One region of the Geobacillus sp. Sah69 genome, then DNA from elsewhere that is predicted to be linked to it. Evidence: riboswitches for the same ligand, from Rfam matches in the RefSeq annotation. Region 1 holds a riboswitch; each other region holds the start of a gene.
What was found. Region 1 has a riboswitch for S-adenosylmethionine ahead of AP057_RS13420 (methionine biosynthesis PLP-dependent protein). Riboswitches for the same ligand answer to the same signal wherever they lie in the genome.
Positions count from the first base shown of each region.

Region 2: linked by a shared signal. The riboswitch ahead of AP057_RS12665 (methionine ABC transporter ATP-binding protein) and the one ahead of AP057_RS13420 (methionine biosynthesis PLP-dependent protein) in region 1 are both predicted to bind S-adenosylmethionine.
Region 3: linked by a shared signal. The riboswitch ahead of mtnW (2,3-diketo-5-methylthiopentyl-1-phosphate enolase) and the one ahead of AP057_RS13420 (methionine biosynthesis PLP-dependent protein) in region 1 are both predicted to bind S-adenosylmethionine.

Region 1 is NZ_LLKS01000057.1:2,292-6,917, reverse strand. It holds gene AP057_RS13430 (YjcG family protein) at 1-117, opposite strand, end outside; gene AP057_RS13425 (esterase family protein) at 156-884, opposite strand; SAM riboswitch class I at 1,077-1,187, shown strand; gene AP057_RS13420 (methionine biosynthesis PLP-dependent protein) at 1,387-2,490, shown strand; gene metC (cystathionine beta-lyase) at 2,494-3,672, shown strand; gene AP057_RS13410 (HD-GYP domain-containing protein) at 3,924-4,547, opposite strand.
Region 2 is NZ_LLKS01000054.1:12,481-17,106, forward strand. It holds gene AP057_RS12660 (ISLre2-like element ISGsp3 family transposase) at 147-1,514, shown strand; SAM riboswitch class I at 1,747-1,856, shown strand; gene AP057_RS12665 (methionine ABC transporter ATP-binding protein) at 1,945-2,973, shown strand; gene AP057_RS12670 (methionine ABC transporter permease) at 2,963-3,631, shown strand; gene AP057_RS12675 (MetQ/NlpA family ABC transporter substrate-binding protein) at 3,647-4,498, shown strand; gene AP057_RS12680 (hypothetical protein) at 4,603-4,626, opposite strand, start outside.
Region 3 is NZ_LLKS01000019.1:302,298-306,923, reverse strand. It holds gene AP057_RS03390 (acireductone dioxygenase) at 1-2, opposite strand, end outside; gene AP057_RS03385 (methylthioribulose 1-phosphate dehydratase) at 32-664, opposite strand; gene mtnX (2-hydroxy-3-keto-5-methylthiopentenyl-1-phosphate phosphatase) at 661-1,323, opposite strand; gene mtnW (2,3-diketo-5-methylthiopentyl-1-phosphate enolase) at 1,320-2,561, opposite strand; SAM riboswitch class I at 2,639-2,747, opposite strand; gene AP057_RS03370 (pyridoxal phosphate-dependent aminotransferase) at 2,887-4,062, opposite strand; gene AP057_RS03365 (carbon-nitrogen family hydrolase) at 4,159-4,626, shown strand, end outside.

The sequences.
Region 1 (4,626 bases):
GTATTTTAATGTAATGTGCGGCGGGATGAGGGCGTAATGGCTGTCGTACCGCTTCCGGTACGAGTTGGCGAAGTCTTGAATCCGCTTTGGCGGAAAAATGACAATGACGTACTTCATTCCGCTTTCCCTCCTTCAGATGGTTCGTTTGCCGTTATTTACAGCGACAAAATGGCCGATACCGCCCGGGGCACATCCGGCTGCCAATACGTCCATGCATGCCCGCCGGCAAATTCATGGTACGTGTAGGAAAACCGCTTTTCGATCAATAAGTCCCGTGCGGCCCGGTTCGGGGTGATAAAATCGCGTACATGGCCGTCCGTCGTTTTGACCGCCGTTTCTTCTGCGCCGATGGAATGGTAAAGGGAAAGAAGCGACGGGGCGCGGAACGCGCGGATGCGTTCGAGCACCGAGTCGTCAATGTAAGGAGACTGCATGGCGATTTTTCCAAATGTATGCGGATACAACAGACCGGCTAGAAGCGACACGGTTCCTCCCAGCGAATCGCCAATCAGCGCTCGTCCTTTGCCCATTTGATACGTCGGCAGCTCGCGATCCAAAAACGGCGCGAGCTCATGGGCCAAAAAGCGGATATAGGCTTCGTTTTTTCGACCGGCTGGGTGGTATTTCTCGTAGCGGTCGCTGACGTTCCGGTACGGGATGCCGACAACGATCGTTCGGTCGATCGTTCCTTCGTCCATGAGCGTCTCGATCACGCTTTTGATTTTTCCGTACATAAAATAATCCTTGCCGTCTTGCGCGATTAATAAAGAATATTTATGCAACGGAGAAAAATTGCTTGGCAAGTAGACAAGCAACCCGATTTCTTCTTGCAGCTCCCTGCTGTAAAGCGTATAATCGCGCATCGTTCCTGTTGCTGTCGCCATGATCATCCTCCATGAAAGCGCAAGTTCACTTGTTATTGTAACATATTTAGGCAAAAAGATGTTAACGAAGGGCTCGAATTTTTCGTGAACTTGCCGAACATTGGCGCCGGCAAAAAAATGACTTGCAAAAATGGCCGGAATGCGTTACATTTTTTAATAAATTAACAATTAACAAAATTAAATACGCAGCGGTTCTTATCAAGAGAAGCGGAGGGAACTGGCCCAATGAAGCTTCAGCAACCAGCCGCCCGACGGCCAGGTGCTAAATCCAGCGAATTGAGCATTCAATTCGGCAGATAAGAAGAAGCATGACCATGTTCGTATGGAAAAGTCTTCTTCTTAGAAGACTTTTTTTATTTACTCAAGCGGCCGCTCCCTCAACCGAGAGGCGTCGAGGATCAAGGCCCTCGGCTGCTGCTTGACCAACAGCGGCGCTTCGTTGGGCGTTAAGTGGTTGGCCGTTGATCCATGATGGAATTTTCAACAGAAGGAGAGAGATGAGGTGGAGAAACTAGAAACGTTGTTAGCGCAAATTGGCAACCGGAGCGAAACGGTGACGGGGACGGTCAACCCGCCAGTTTATTTTTCCACCGCCTACCGTCATGCCGGCATCGGGGAGTCGACCGGGTTTGACTATATCCGCACCGGCAACCCGACGCGCAAAATCGTCGAAGAAGCGATCGCGAGACTGGAAGGCGGCGACCAAGGCTATGCGTTCAGCTCCGGCATGGCCGCCATTCAGACAGTGCTCGCCTTGTTTGAGAGCGGAGACGAGTTTCTCGTATCGGCCGACCTTTACGGCGGGACGTACCGCCTGTTTGAGCGCGGCTGGCGCAAGTACGGTCTCGGCTTTCATTACGTCGATTTTGCCGATCTTGATGCTGTGGAAGAAAAAATCACGGAAAAAACGAAAGCCATCTTTTTGGAAACGCCGACGAACCCATTGATGCAGGAGGCGGATATTTCGGCGGTCGCCAAGCTCGCCAAACGGCATGGGCTTTTGTTGATTGTTGACAACACGTTTTATACACCGGTGATTCAACGCCCGATCGAACAAGGCGCCGATATTGTCATCCACAGCGCCACGAAATATTTAGGCGGCCATAACGACGTGTTGGCTGGCCTTGTCGTCGCCAAGGGCGAGGAGCTCTGTCAACGCCTGACCGAGTATCAGAACGCCATCGGCGCGGTGTTGTCGCCGTTTGATTCATGGCTGTTGATTCGCGGGATGAAAACGTTGGCGTTAAGGATGCGCCAGCATGAAGAAAATGCGAAGCGAGTGAGCGCCTTTTTGCGCGAACATGAAGATGTCACTGATGTGCTGTATCCAGGGAGAGGCGGGATGCTGTCGTTCCGGATTGCCGATGAAAAGTGGGTGAACGGGTTTTTAAAAAGCTTGCGCCTCATTACATTCGCGGAAAGCTTAGGCGGAGTCGAAAGCTTCATCACGTACCCGGCGACGCAGACGCACGCCGACATTCCGGAAGAAATCCGCATCCAAAACGGTATTTGCAACCGACTGCTCCGCTTCTCGGTCGGCATCGAGCATGCGGATGATTTAATCGCCGACTTGGCGCAAGCGTTCAAACACATGAAAGAGGTGTAAGCGATGGAACGGGAATGGTCGTTTTCAACGAAACTGCTCCATAATGAATGGAAAGTCGATCGCCACACGGGAGCGGTGAGCGTGTCGATCCAGCACGCCTCCACGTTCCATCAGTTCGATTTCGATTCATTCGGCAAATACGACTACAGCCGCTCCGGCAACCCGACGCGCGAGGCGCTCGAGGAAACGATCGCGGCGTTAGAAGGCGGAACGCGCGGGTTTGCGTTCGCTTCTGGCATGGCGGCCATTTCGACGGCGTTTTTGCTCTTGTCCCGAGGCGACCACGTCCTCGTGACCGAAGACGTCTACGGCGGCACGTACCGGATGATTACGGAGGTGCTCGGCCGCTTTGGCATTGAATATACGTTTGTCGATATGACCGATTTAAACGCAGTAGCGGAAAACATCCGGCCGAACACGAAAGTCATTTATATGGAAACGCCGTCCAATCCATTGTTAAAAGTGACCGACATTCGAGGCGTCGTCAAGCTGGCGAAGGCGCATGGCTGTTTGACATTCTTGGATAATACGTTCATGACGCCGGCGTTGCAGCGGCCGCTCGATCTTGGAGTCGATGTCGTCCTTCACAGCGCCACGAAATTTTTAGCCGGCCATAGCGACGTCGTCGCCGGGCTGGCGGTCGTGAAAGACGAGGAATTGGGAAAAGAATTGTACAAACTGCAAAACGCGTTTGGCGCCGTCCTTGGCGTCCAAGATGCGTGGCTTGTGCTGCGGGGATTAAAAACGCTCCACGTTCGGCTGAAGCAGTCGTCTGAATCAGCGGCCGCCATCGCCAAGTATTTGGCTTGTCATCCAAAGGTCGAAGAAGTGTATTATCCGGGGCTGGAGAACCACCCAGGCCATGACATCCAGCGCCATCAGGCGGCCGGGTTTGGCGCTGTGCTGTCGTTCCGTTTAGCCGATGAAGAAGCGGCTCGGACGTTCGTCCGAAACGTCCGCTTGCCGGTGTTTGCTGTCAGCCTTGGGGCGGTCGAGTCAATTTTATCGCACCCAGCGAAAATGTCGCATGCGGCGATGCCAAAAGACGAGCGACTCCGCCGCGGCATTACCGCCGGCTTGCTGCGGCTGAGCGTCGGACTGGAGGATGTCAACGATTTGATCGCCGATTTTGAGCAGGCGTTGTCGTTTGTTCAGGAGCGGCCGTCAGTTTCAACGCCATAGCCATCAGCCCGCCAAGCCTTCACAGCTTGGCGGGCGGGTCAAGATGCCGCTGAGGTTGACAACAGCCGCTCCTCTTTTAACTTCCCTCCGAAAGAAGTCTCCTACTTCTAAACGTGAAGGTGCGCCAGCACCAGTGAAAGTGGGAGATGAATGTCGGTTGGCGTTAGCCAACGAATAGGATAGAATATGGCTAGAACGGACACCTTCGGAACGAAGGGAAGCGTAAAGGGTTCTTGTGTGTGGCTTACCGTTCAGCGAACACACACAAGTCGCTTGAAGCCCCCACCTCTAAGCGAAGCGTAGGTGGTGGGTAGTTCACGCAAAATGGCATCGGGAACGCCGATCTTTCCGATATCATGCAGTAGAGCGGAACGATACAAGGCATCAAGCTGTTCATTCGGAAGGGAAAGCTTTTCCCCAATCGCGAGTGCGTAACGGGCCACGCGCAGCGAGTGCCCAGCTGTATAAGGATCGCGGGCGTCAAGCGCCGCTGTCAGGACAGTGATGAAACGGTTGAGCAGTTCTTTGTTCGTTCGGTCGCGTCGATGCACAGCGTCGATCATATGATTAAATCCGCGAAGTAAATAGGCAAATTCATCGGTATACACATTGTGGGCGACGGGTTTATACGTTTCGTTTTCCGCCCGTTTCATATGACTTAACAGCACACTGACCGGCTCATGGGTCTCATCGACCAACAAGCGAGTCAAGAAAACGGAAAACGCGATCGAAAACAGCAAAATCACGGCTGCCCAGAGCCAATACGACCAATGGGATGCACTCGGTCCGGCGATCGACCATTTGATTTCCATCGCTAAGCTGAACAATAAAACAGGAAATGTGCTGCTGAACAAGACCGTCAGCTGCAGTTTCATTTTGAGCGACACCGGAAGCGGCGGGCGTTTTTCATCAATTCCCCCAGCCTTTGCAAGCAAATTCTCGTTTGATAGAACA
Region 2 (4,626 bases), on a different contig from region 1:
GACGAGGGTTGCGAACTTTTGTTCGCGACGCTCGTCGGGGCCACCAAGCGAAGCGCGGTAGAAAAAAGCAAATGTCATGCAAAAAGGACTCTCTCCCTGCTATGATGGTGATGACCAACATCCATAAAACAGGAGGGAGAGAGTCCATGAAACATCTTACCACAGAATGGCCTTTATTAAAAGAGCTGGAGGAACAATTAGTCAGAACTCTTCAAAAGGTGTTCGCTGTCTTGTTGGCGGCCCTTTTGGAGGAGATTGATCAACAACTGGCGGAAGCGCGGGACAAGCGCCGGTATCAGCTGAAAGACAAACGGCCGACCACGATCCAAACGCTGTTTGGAGAAGTGACGTTTCGACGGAACTACTACTATGATCGGCAGGCGGGGGCGTATACCTTCTTGCTGGATGCCGAACTGGGCTTTGATGGAGCGCAGTCGATCAGCCCTTGCCTCGAGGAAACGGCGGTCGAGTTGGCCGTAGAGTGCTCTTCCTACCGCAAAGCGGCCCGTACGTTGGAGTCGATCGTGGGGTATGCGGTCCTAAGCCACGAGGCGATTCGCCAACTGGTGCTGGAGGCCCCTGTCTCGCTGCACCACCCTGTTTCCCAACGGCACGGCCGYGTGCTGTTTGTGGAGGCGGATGGYCTGTTRATTTCCCGCCAGGGGAAAGGGAAACGGGCGAAAGAAGAGAAAATCCTGGCGGTTCACGAYGGATGGAAACGAAACGGTTCGCAGCTCGAGCTCGTGAACCGGCGCCACTACCTCCATGAAGGGGAGGGAGACGTGTGGGAACGGTTCGAAGAGTGGCTGATGAACGAATATGCCTATGARCCGTGCCGGGACCTMTTGATCATCAACGGCGACGCGGCGTCGTGGATCACGGCCTGCCGGGAGTATTTTGGYAAGCGYGCSTGCTTTCAGCTGGATCGATTTCATGTGGCGCGGGAGCTGCGTCAGTGTCTGTCCGGCCATCCGCGTTGGCGGGAGGTGCGGAAGAAGCTGGCGAAACAAGACGAAGAGGGYCTTCTSGTGGAGCTGAACAGCGCGGTCGGCACGTTGGAGGACGAAGCGAAAGAGAAGCAGATGGCTGCCATGATCCGRCGGATCGAGTCGATGCCGGGATGCATCCGGGACTATCGGGAGTGGCTGTCGGAGCAAGGGGTGGAGACGACCGGCATGCGTCCGATGGGCCACGCCGAGAGCGTGATGAGCCGGTTTGCGCATCGGGTGAAATCCCGCCGCAGCTGGAAAGACCAAGGGCTTCGGGCGTTTCTGAGGGCGATGGCGGCCCGAATCGACGGGATTTGGCGGAGAAATGGGCAGTTGGTGGAGGAAGAAGAGACCCGAACGGCGGCCTCGGCCTCAACAAAGTCCAAGCGGATCGAACAGGCCAAACGGAAGGCCGGACGGTTATGGGCAGATGTGGTGCGTCAGAATCTACCGTGTCTGCAGCGGTCATCCGGGACGCCGATCCATCAAGCGTTGTCGGCGCTCCGGGATGGTGGTTGGGTGTAAAAAAATGGAATATCGTATCATCGCCTCAAGATGAGGGATGAGAGTCCGAAAGCGCTTACGATATGAATTCCTGAAAATGGTTCGCTAACTAGTGATTGACAACACCCGTAGTGAACCGAAAAAATGTTCTCCACAAAGTCTTGACTGACTCTTGGGTGAAATTTTTATTGACAATGTTCGACACAAGGTGATACAATCACAGTTGTAGTCAATCGAATAGGCGATTGTTGCGCTCTTATCAAGAGAGGTGGAGGGATGTGCCCAATGAAGCCCGGCAACCGTCAGCGCGTGCGCTGAAAAGGTGCCAATTCACACAAAGCGGCCTGCTTTGAGAGATAAGAGACGGAATGGTGCACAATACCTTTCTGTTCTCTGCGGGCAGAAAGGTTTTCTTTTTGCGCTCCGCCGCCTTGGGGAGGAAGGTGAAACGATGATTACACTCGAACATGTGACAAAGATCTATCAAGCGGCTAACGGCTCGGTCACGGCCGTCGACAATGTGTCGCTTGAGATTCGCGAAGGGGAAATTTTCGGCATTATCGGCTACAGCGGCGCGGGGAAAAGTACGCTCATCCGCTTGCTCAATGGGCTCGAGAAGCCGACGGGCGGCCGGGTGGTCGTCGCCGGCCGCGACATGGGGCGCATCAAAGGGCGGGAGCTGCGCAAGGCGCGTCAAGAGATCGGGATGATTTTCCAACATTTCAACTTGCTTTGGTCGCGCACAGTGCGGGAAAACATTGCGTTTCCGCTCGAGATTGCGGGTGTTCCGAAAGCGGAGCGGCAAAAACGGGTCGATGAATTGATCGAGCTCGTCGGGCTCACGGGGCGGGAAGAGGCGTATCCGTCGCAGTTGAGCGGCGGGCAAAAGCAGCGTGTCGGCATTGCCCGGGCGCTCGCCAACAACCCGAAAGTGCTGCTTTGCGACGAGGCGACATCGGCGTTGGACCCGCAGACGACCGATGCGATTTTGGACTTGCTCGTTGACATCAACAAGCGGCTCGGGCTGACGATCGTGCTGATCACCCATGAAATGCACGTCATCCGCAAAATTTGCGACCGCGTCGCCGTGATGGAAAACGGCAAAATCGTTGAGCAAGGCGACGTGTTGCACGTGTTCCGCAACCCGCAGCAGCCGATCACGAAGCGGTTCGTCAAGCAGCTCGTCGAGCCGGAGGAGACGGAAGAGGCGATTTCCCATTTGTTTGGCCAATACCCGAACGGGCTGATCGCGCAGCTGACGTTTGTCGGCGCGGCGGCCGGCCAGCCGCTCATCAGCCAGGTCGTGCGGCAATTTGCCGTCGATATGAATATTTTGCAAGGGAAAATTTCGCAAACCCATCAAGGCGCTTATGGGGTGCTGTTTGTGCACATCAATGGGGCGGCGGATGAAATTGACCGGGCGCTTGACTACATTCAACGCCAGCAGGTGGCGGTGGAGGTGATTCACGATGCTCGCTAACCTCCTGCCGAACGTCCAATGGGAGACAATGTGGGCGGCGACGGTCGAGACGCTGTATATGACGGGAGTGGCGGTGGCGGCCACTTTCGTTCTCGGAATCGTTCTTGGCTTGCTTCTATTTTTGACAGCGAAGGGCAACCTATGGGAAAACCGGTTTGTCAATACCGTGATTGCGGCGTTTGTGAACATTTTCCGCTCCATTCCGTTTATTATTTTGATCATTTTGCTCATTCCGTTTACCACCTGGCTCGTCGGGACGATGCTTGGCGCCAATGCGGCGCTGCCGGCTTTGGTCATTGGGGCCGCGCCGTTTTACGCCCGCATGGTGGAGATTGCCCTTCGCGAAATTGATAAAGGCGTCATCGAAGCAGCCCAAGCGATGGGCGCCTCAACGTGGACGATCATTTGGAAAGTGCTGCTGCCGGAGTCATTGCCGGCGCTTGTCTCCGGCATTACGGTGACGGCGGTGTCGCTCGTCAGCTATACAGCGATGGCTGGAGCCATCGGCGCCGGCGGGCTTGGGAACTTGGCGTATTTGGAAGGGTTCCAGCGCAACCATAACGATGTGACATTTGTCGCAACCGTATTGGTGTTGGTCATTGTATTTATCATTCAGCTGATCGGTGACTTTGTCACTTCGAAAATCGATAAACGATAAAGGGGGAAACAACTGATGAAGAAATGGTTGGGTGTGTTGCTCGCCGCCATTCTCGTGCTCGCTTTGGCGGCATGCGGCGGCAACAATAACGACAGCGCGGAAGGCGGCAAAGACGGCAAATTGGTGAAGTTGAAAGTCGGTGCGTCGAACGTGCCGCATGCGGAAATTTTGGAAAAAGCGAAACCGATTTTGAAAGAAAAAGGCATCGACTTGGAGATCATTACGTTCCAAGATTACATCTTGCCGAACAAAGCGCTGGCTGAGAAGCAAATCGACGCCAACTATTTCCAACACATTCCGTATTTGGAATCGCAAAAGAAAGAGTACGGCTATGATTTCGTCAACGCCGGCGGCATTCATATCGAGCCGATCGGCTTATACTCGAAAAAATACAAAAGCATTGAAGAACTGCCGGACGGCGCGACGATCATCATGAGCAACTCGGTCGCCGACCATGGCCGCATTTTGTCGATGCTGCAAGAAAAGGGGCTCATTAAGCTGAAACCGGGCATCGATAAAACGAAAGCGACGGTCAACGACATCGTCGAAAACCCGAAACATTTGAAATTTAAAGCGGACGTCGATGCTGGACTTCTGCCGCAAATTTACAAAAACGGCGAAGGCGATGCGGTTTTGATCAACGCCAACTATGCGCTTGACGCCGGTTTGGACCCGGCGAAAGACCCGATCGCCGTGGAGTCGCCGAAAAACAATCCGTATGTGAACATTGTGGCGGTGCGCAAAGGCGATGAAAACCGAAAAGAAATCAAAACGCTTGTCGAAGTGCTGCAATCGAAAGAAATTCAAGATTTCATCAAAGAAAAATACCACGGCGCCGTCATTCCAGCGGCGACAAACAATCAATAACGGAAGCGAATCGCTTCCGTTATTTTTTGCACAAAAAAGAGCCGCCCGAAAGTTCAAAACCGTTTTGGATGGAGAGACGCCGCGGCCGGTCTGTTTCCCGCGCTTCATCGGTTGTTCAAACGCGCCAG
Region 3 (4,626 bases), on a different contig from region 1:
ATGTCAAAATCCCCCTTCTAAAAGATGTATATTAACCAACCGGCAGGCCGGCCCGTTGCAAAAGCAGCCGCTTCACCTGCCAGCTGAACAAAAACTCCCACGCTTCCAAATGTTTTTTCGCTTCAAACGCCGTTCGTCCCCAGACGGTAATGCCGTGGTTGTGGATCAACACAGCGCCGGCGTCGCCATGAACATGGTTCGCAAACTCCCGAGCCAGCGTCGGGATGTCGGCGTCATTGTTAATGATCGGGATGCGCACTGCGGCGTTTTCTTCCCAAATGCCAAACGCCTTGATGATTTCTTGGCCGGAAAAGACTGCTTCCCCGTTTGACGCATACAGTTCAGAAATCAAATTGTTGTCCACGGTATGAACGTGCAAGACGCAACCGGCGTTTGTGCGGTTGTAAATTTCCACATGCAGCAGCGTCTCCGCTGATGGCTTTAAATGTGTTTTCTCCGCTGGTCGGCCAGCAGCGTCAACGAGCAAGAAGTCCTCATCCGTTTGCTTCCGCTTATCCTTGCCGCTCACTGTCACCAAAAACGTCAACGGGTCGTCCGTCACTTTGATCGACAAATTGCCGCTTGTTGCGAAAAACCAATCGCAGGCGGCGAGCTCGGCTTTCACTTCCGCAAGCTCGTTCCACTTTTTCACGACGATGCTCATACGATCACCTCCATTCGCTGCAACGCATCCATCACGTCAAAAAACGTCGCAAATGGCGCGTGCGGCAGGTCAAGCTCTTGACATTTTTCAAGCAGAAAATCGCGCGCCAGCACATAGTCGGCTTGCCTGGCCACCGCCAAGTCGGTGATCGAATCGCCGATGACGACGTGATACCCGTCCGGGCGGGCAAGCCTGCGCAATAGCGACGGCTTGCAGCAGCCGCAGCCGTTTTGGCACCGGCTGTCACATGCATGCGGCCATGTGATGCGGATCGTCTCACCGCTGAAATCGGAACCGTTGCAAAAAATCCGCTCCGGTTCAATGAGCCCTTCAAGCAGCGGATAGACGAAAAAGTCGATGCCGCCGCTCACGATATAGAGCGGGATGCTTTGCTCTTTTGTCCATGCGACAAACTCGCGGAACCCTTCGCGCAAGCGGGCGGTGCTAAGCAAAAAGTCAACAATCTCCCCTTTCAGCGCTGACGGAAGAAGCGAAAACATTTTTCCGACGCCTTCCTGAACGGAGATGCGCTGGGCGAGAATGTCGTCCTTTAGTGCCTCCCACTCCGGCGGGGCGAACTGTTTCATAATCGCGATGATGTTGTCGTTTTCCGTGATCGTGCCGTCAAAATCGCAAAAAAGAACGAGTTGTTTCGTCATGCTTCCACCTCAATAGCGCCCCAGCGGTCGATCGCCTTTTGCAGCGCCTCGTTGTCTTTCGCCGCTTCACGAAGCGGACGGCCGACCAGCGCTGCGTCGATGGCGGCGCGAAACGCCTTTCCGCCGCCGATCGCCCCGTCCGGGTGGCCGTGGATGCCGCCGCCGGCGTTGACGACGCTGTCAAGGCCAAAATCGCGGACAAGGAGCGGCACCAAGCCCGGATGGATGCCGGCCGATGGCACTGGAAACGCCCGGGCAAACGGCTCTTGTTCATCGGTCAGCGCCCGGGCGATGCCAAGCGCCTGCTCGCGCTCCAAGGCGACGCTGCCGTACGGCGATGGGAACAGAACAAAGTCGGCGCCGGCAAGCCGCAAAAGCTTTCCAAGCAAGAGCGACGGGGCGACGCCGTAAAACTCCGACGGCGTGATCGCGCCGCTGAACGCCGGGTGGGCCATGATCGGAACGGAAATCTCTTCATCTTCCCGCAACCCTTGTAGGACGTCCAATCCATAGGCGAACACGTTGAACAACAGCACATCGGCGCCAAGCACAGCCGCCCGTTTCGCTTTTTCTTTCAGTTCAAACGTTTTGCCGGTCAAGTTGACGGCATACAGCGTCCGCTTGCCTGTTTGTTCGTACACCTCTTCGAGCGCCGCTTTGCCTTCTGTAATGCGCTTCGCAAATGGCAGACGATCGCTGTCAAACAAAATTTCGTCATCTTTGACCAAGTCAACGCCGCCAAGCGCTTGCTTTTTCAACTCTGATGTCAAATACGCCAAATCGCGGCCAACGATGCCTTTGAAAATGCTCATCAACAGCGGGCGGTCGTACACTCCGACCTTTTCGCGAATGCCGGCGATGCCAAAGCGCGGCCCCGGAAACTGCCGCTTCCATTCTTCCGGAAATTCCAAATCAAGCAACCGCACTTCCCCGTCAAGCGACAGCTTGCCGAACGTCGTCACCAACAATGCTGGCAAATCGGCGCTGAAGTTGACGGTCGGGTAAGCGATTTTGACGATTGCCCGCTTCAACCGCTTGCCGAAATAGGCGTTTACCCGCTCGCTCTCGCCAAGCTCTTCGATCGCAACGACTTCCCCTTTATGCTTGCGAAGCTGGTCTTGCTCTAGCTGCGGCAAGTCGGTCCATGTGCCGACTGTCAAGCCGAGCGCGATTCCTTCCGCTTTTTGGCGAATATCGTGTTCATCATGAAGAAAATACGTCGCAATGACTGCACTCATCGTCCATCCCTCTTTCAATATATGGCGAAATAAAAAAGCCCCTTCCTAAGAAGAGGCGTCATTCATTCATGGCGCTCTTCTTATCTCCCAGCGTTTCCGCTGCAAGAATTAGCACCGTGCTTAGCGTGCGCCAAGCCGGTTGCCGGGCTTCATTGGGCTCGTCCCTCCGCCTGCTCTTGATAAGAAAGCCTGCTCGTTTATGCACTTGTCAAACGATTGGCAAATTTACTTTGAATTATGACAGCCTTTGCCGCCGTTGTCAATCATTTTTTTAAAACAGCCTGGTCAACGTTGTCCCGTCAACGGTTCATTGCCGCTCTTTTTTTCAAAACAATCCGAGCCGGCCGATCCGCTCCGCCGCTTCGCGAAGCCGCGCTTCATCGGTCAACAATCCAACGCGCACATACCCTTCGCCGTGTTTTCCAAAACCGATGCCTGGGGCAACGGCGACATGCGCCCGCTCAAGCAACAGATCGGCAAATTCGGCGGATGATGCGCCTTTTGGCAACGGAAGCCAGGCGAAAAATGATCCAGACGGCGCCGGCGCTTCCCAGCCGATCGCGCGCAAAGCATGAATAAACGTATTGCGGCGCGCCTCGTACAAGGCAACGAGCTCCGCGACGCAGTCTTGCGGGCCGAGGAGCGCAGCTGCCGCCGCTTCTTGGACGGCGCCGAACAAGCTGACGTACAAATGATCTTGCAACAACTCAATGGCACGGATGATCCGCTCATTGCCGACAGCGAACGCCACGCGCCAGCCGGCCATATTGTACGTTTTCGAGAACGTGTAGATTTCAACGCCAATGTCTTTCGCCCCGTCCACTTCTAGAAAGCTGACCGGCTTTTGGCCGTCAAAGCCGATCGCGCCATAGGCAAAATCATGCACAACGGCTATGCCGTACTTTTCCGCAAATGCCACCGTTTCAGCAAAAAACTCCTTCGTCGCCGTCGCGCCGGTCGGGTTGTTCGGATAGTTTAAAAACATCAGTTTCGCCCGGTCGGCCGCCGCCCTGGGAATGGCCGAATAATCCGGCAGAAACTCATTCTCCGCGACAAGCGGCATCATTTCCATCCGCGCGCGGGCGAGCGCGATTCCCGACCAATAGTCCGGATAACCCGGGTCCGGGACGAGCACGACATCGCCCGGGTTGACGAGGCAAAGCGGCAGCTCGACAAGCCCGGCTTTGCCGCCGAACAAGATGGCGACCTCGCGGGCCGGGTCGATCGTCACCCCGTACTCGCGCGCGTAAAACGCCGCTACGGCTTTTTTCAAAAACGAGTAGCCTTGAAACGGCGAATATTTATGGTATTTCGGATTGGCCGCCGCCCGCTGCATCGCCTCGACGATATGCTTTGGCGTCGGCTGATCCGGATTGCCCTGCCCTAAGTTGATCACATCATAACCCGCCTTGATCTTCGCACCGACTTTCGCCACGAGCGAGGCGAAAAACTGCTTCGGCAGCTGTTCAAGCAGTTCGGAAAAGGGAAATTCGATCGTCATCGTCCACACCTTCTCAAACATTCTTGAAATTCTAGTGCAACATCATATATCGTTAAAAGCAAAATGTAAAGAAAATTTTTTCCGAGGTGAACGCTCATGACGATCCGCATCGCCTGCCTGCAGCTTGACATTGCATTTGGCGATCCAGCAAAAAACGAACAGCAAGCCGAACAGGCCGTGGAATCCGCTGCCAAAGACGGCGCTGACATCATCGTGCTGCCAGAGTTATGGACGACCGGCTACGATTTGACGCGCCTGGATGAAATTGCCGACGAAGGCGCCGAACGGGCGAAGGCGCTCGCTTCCCGATTGGCGCAAACGTACGGCGTCCATTTCGTCGCCGGTTCGGTCGCCAAAAAAACAGCCGCCGGCGTGACAAACACGATGATCGTGGCCAACCGCCATGGCCAAATCGTCGGCGAATACAGCAAGCTTCACCTGTTCCAATTGATGGATGAACATTTGTATTTGCAGCCGGGAAACGAGCCAGGCTTGTTCTCGCTTGACGGGCTGCCGTGCGCTGGGGTCATTTGCTATGACATCCGATTTCCGGAGTGGATTCGC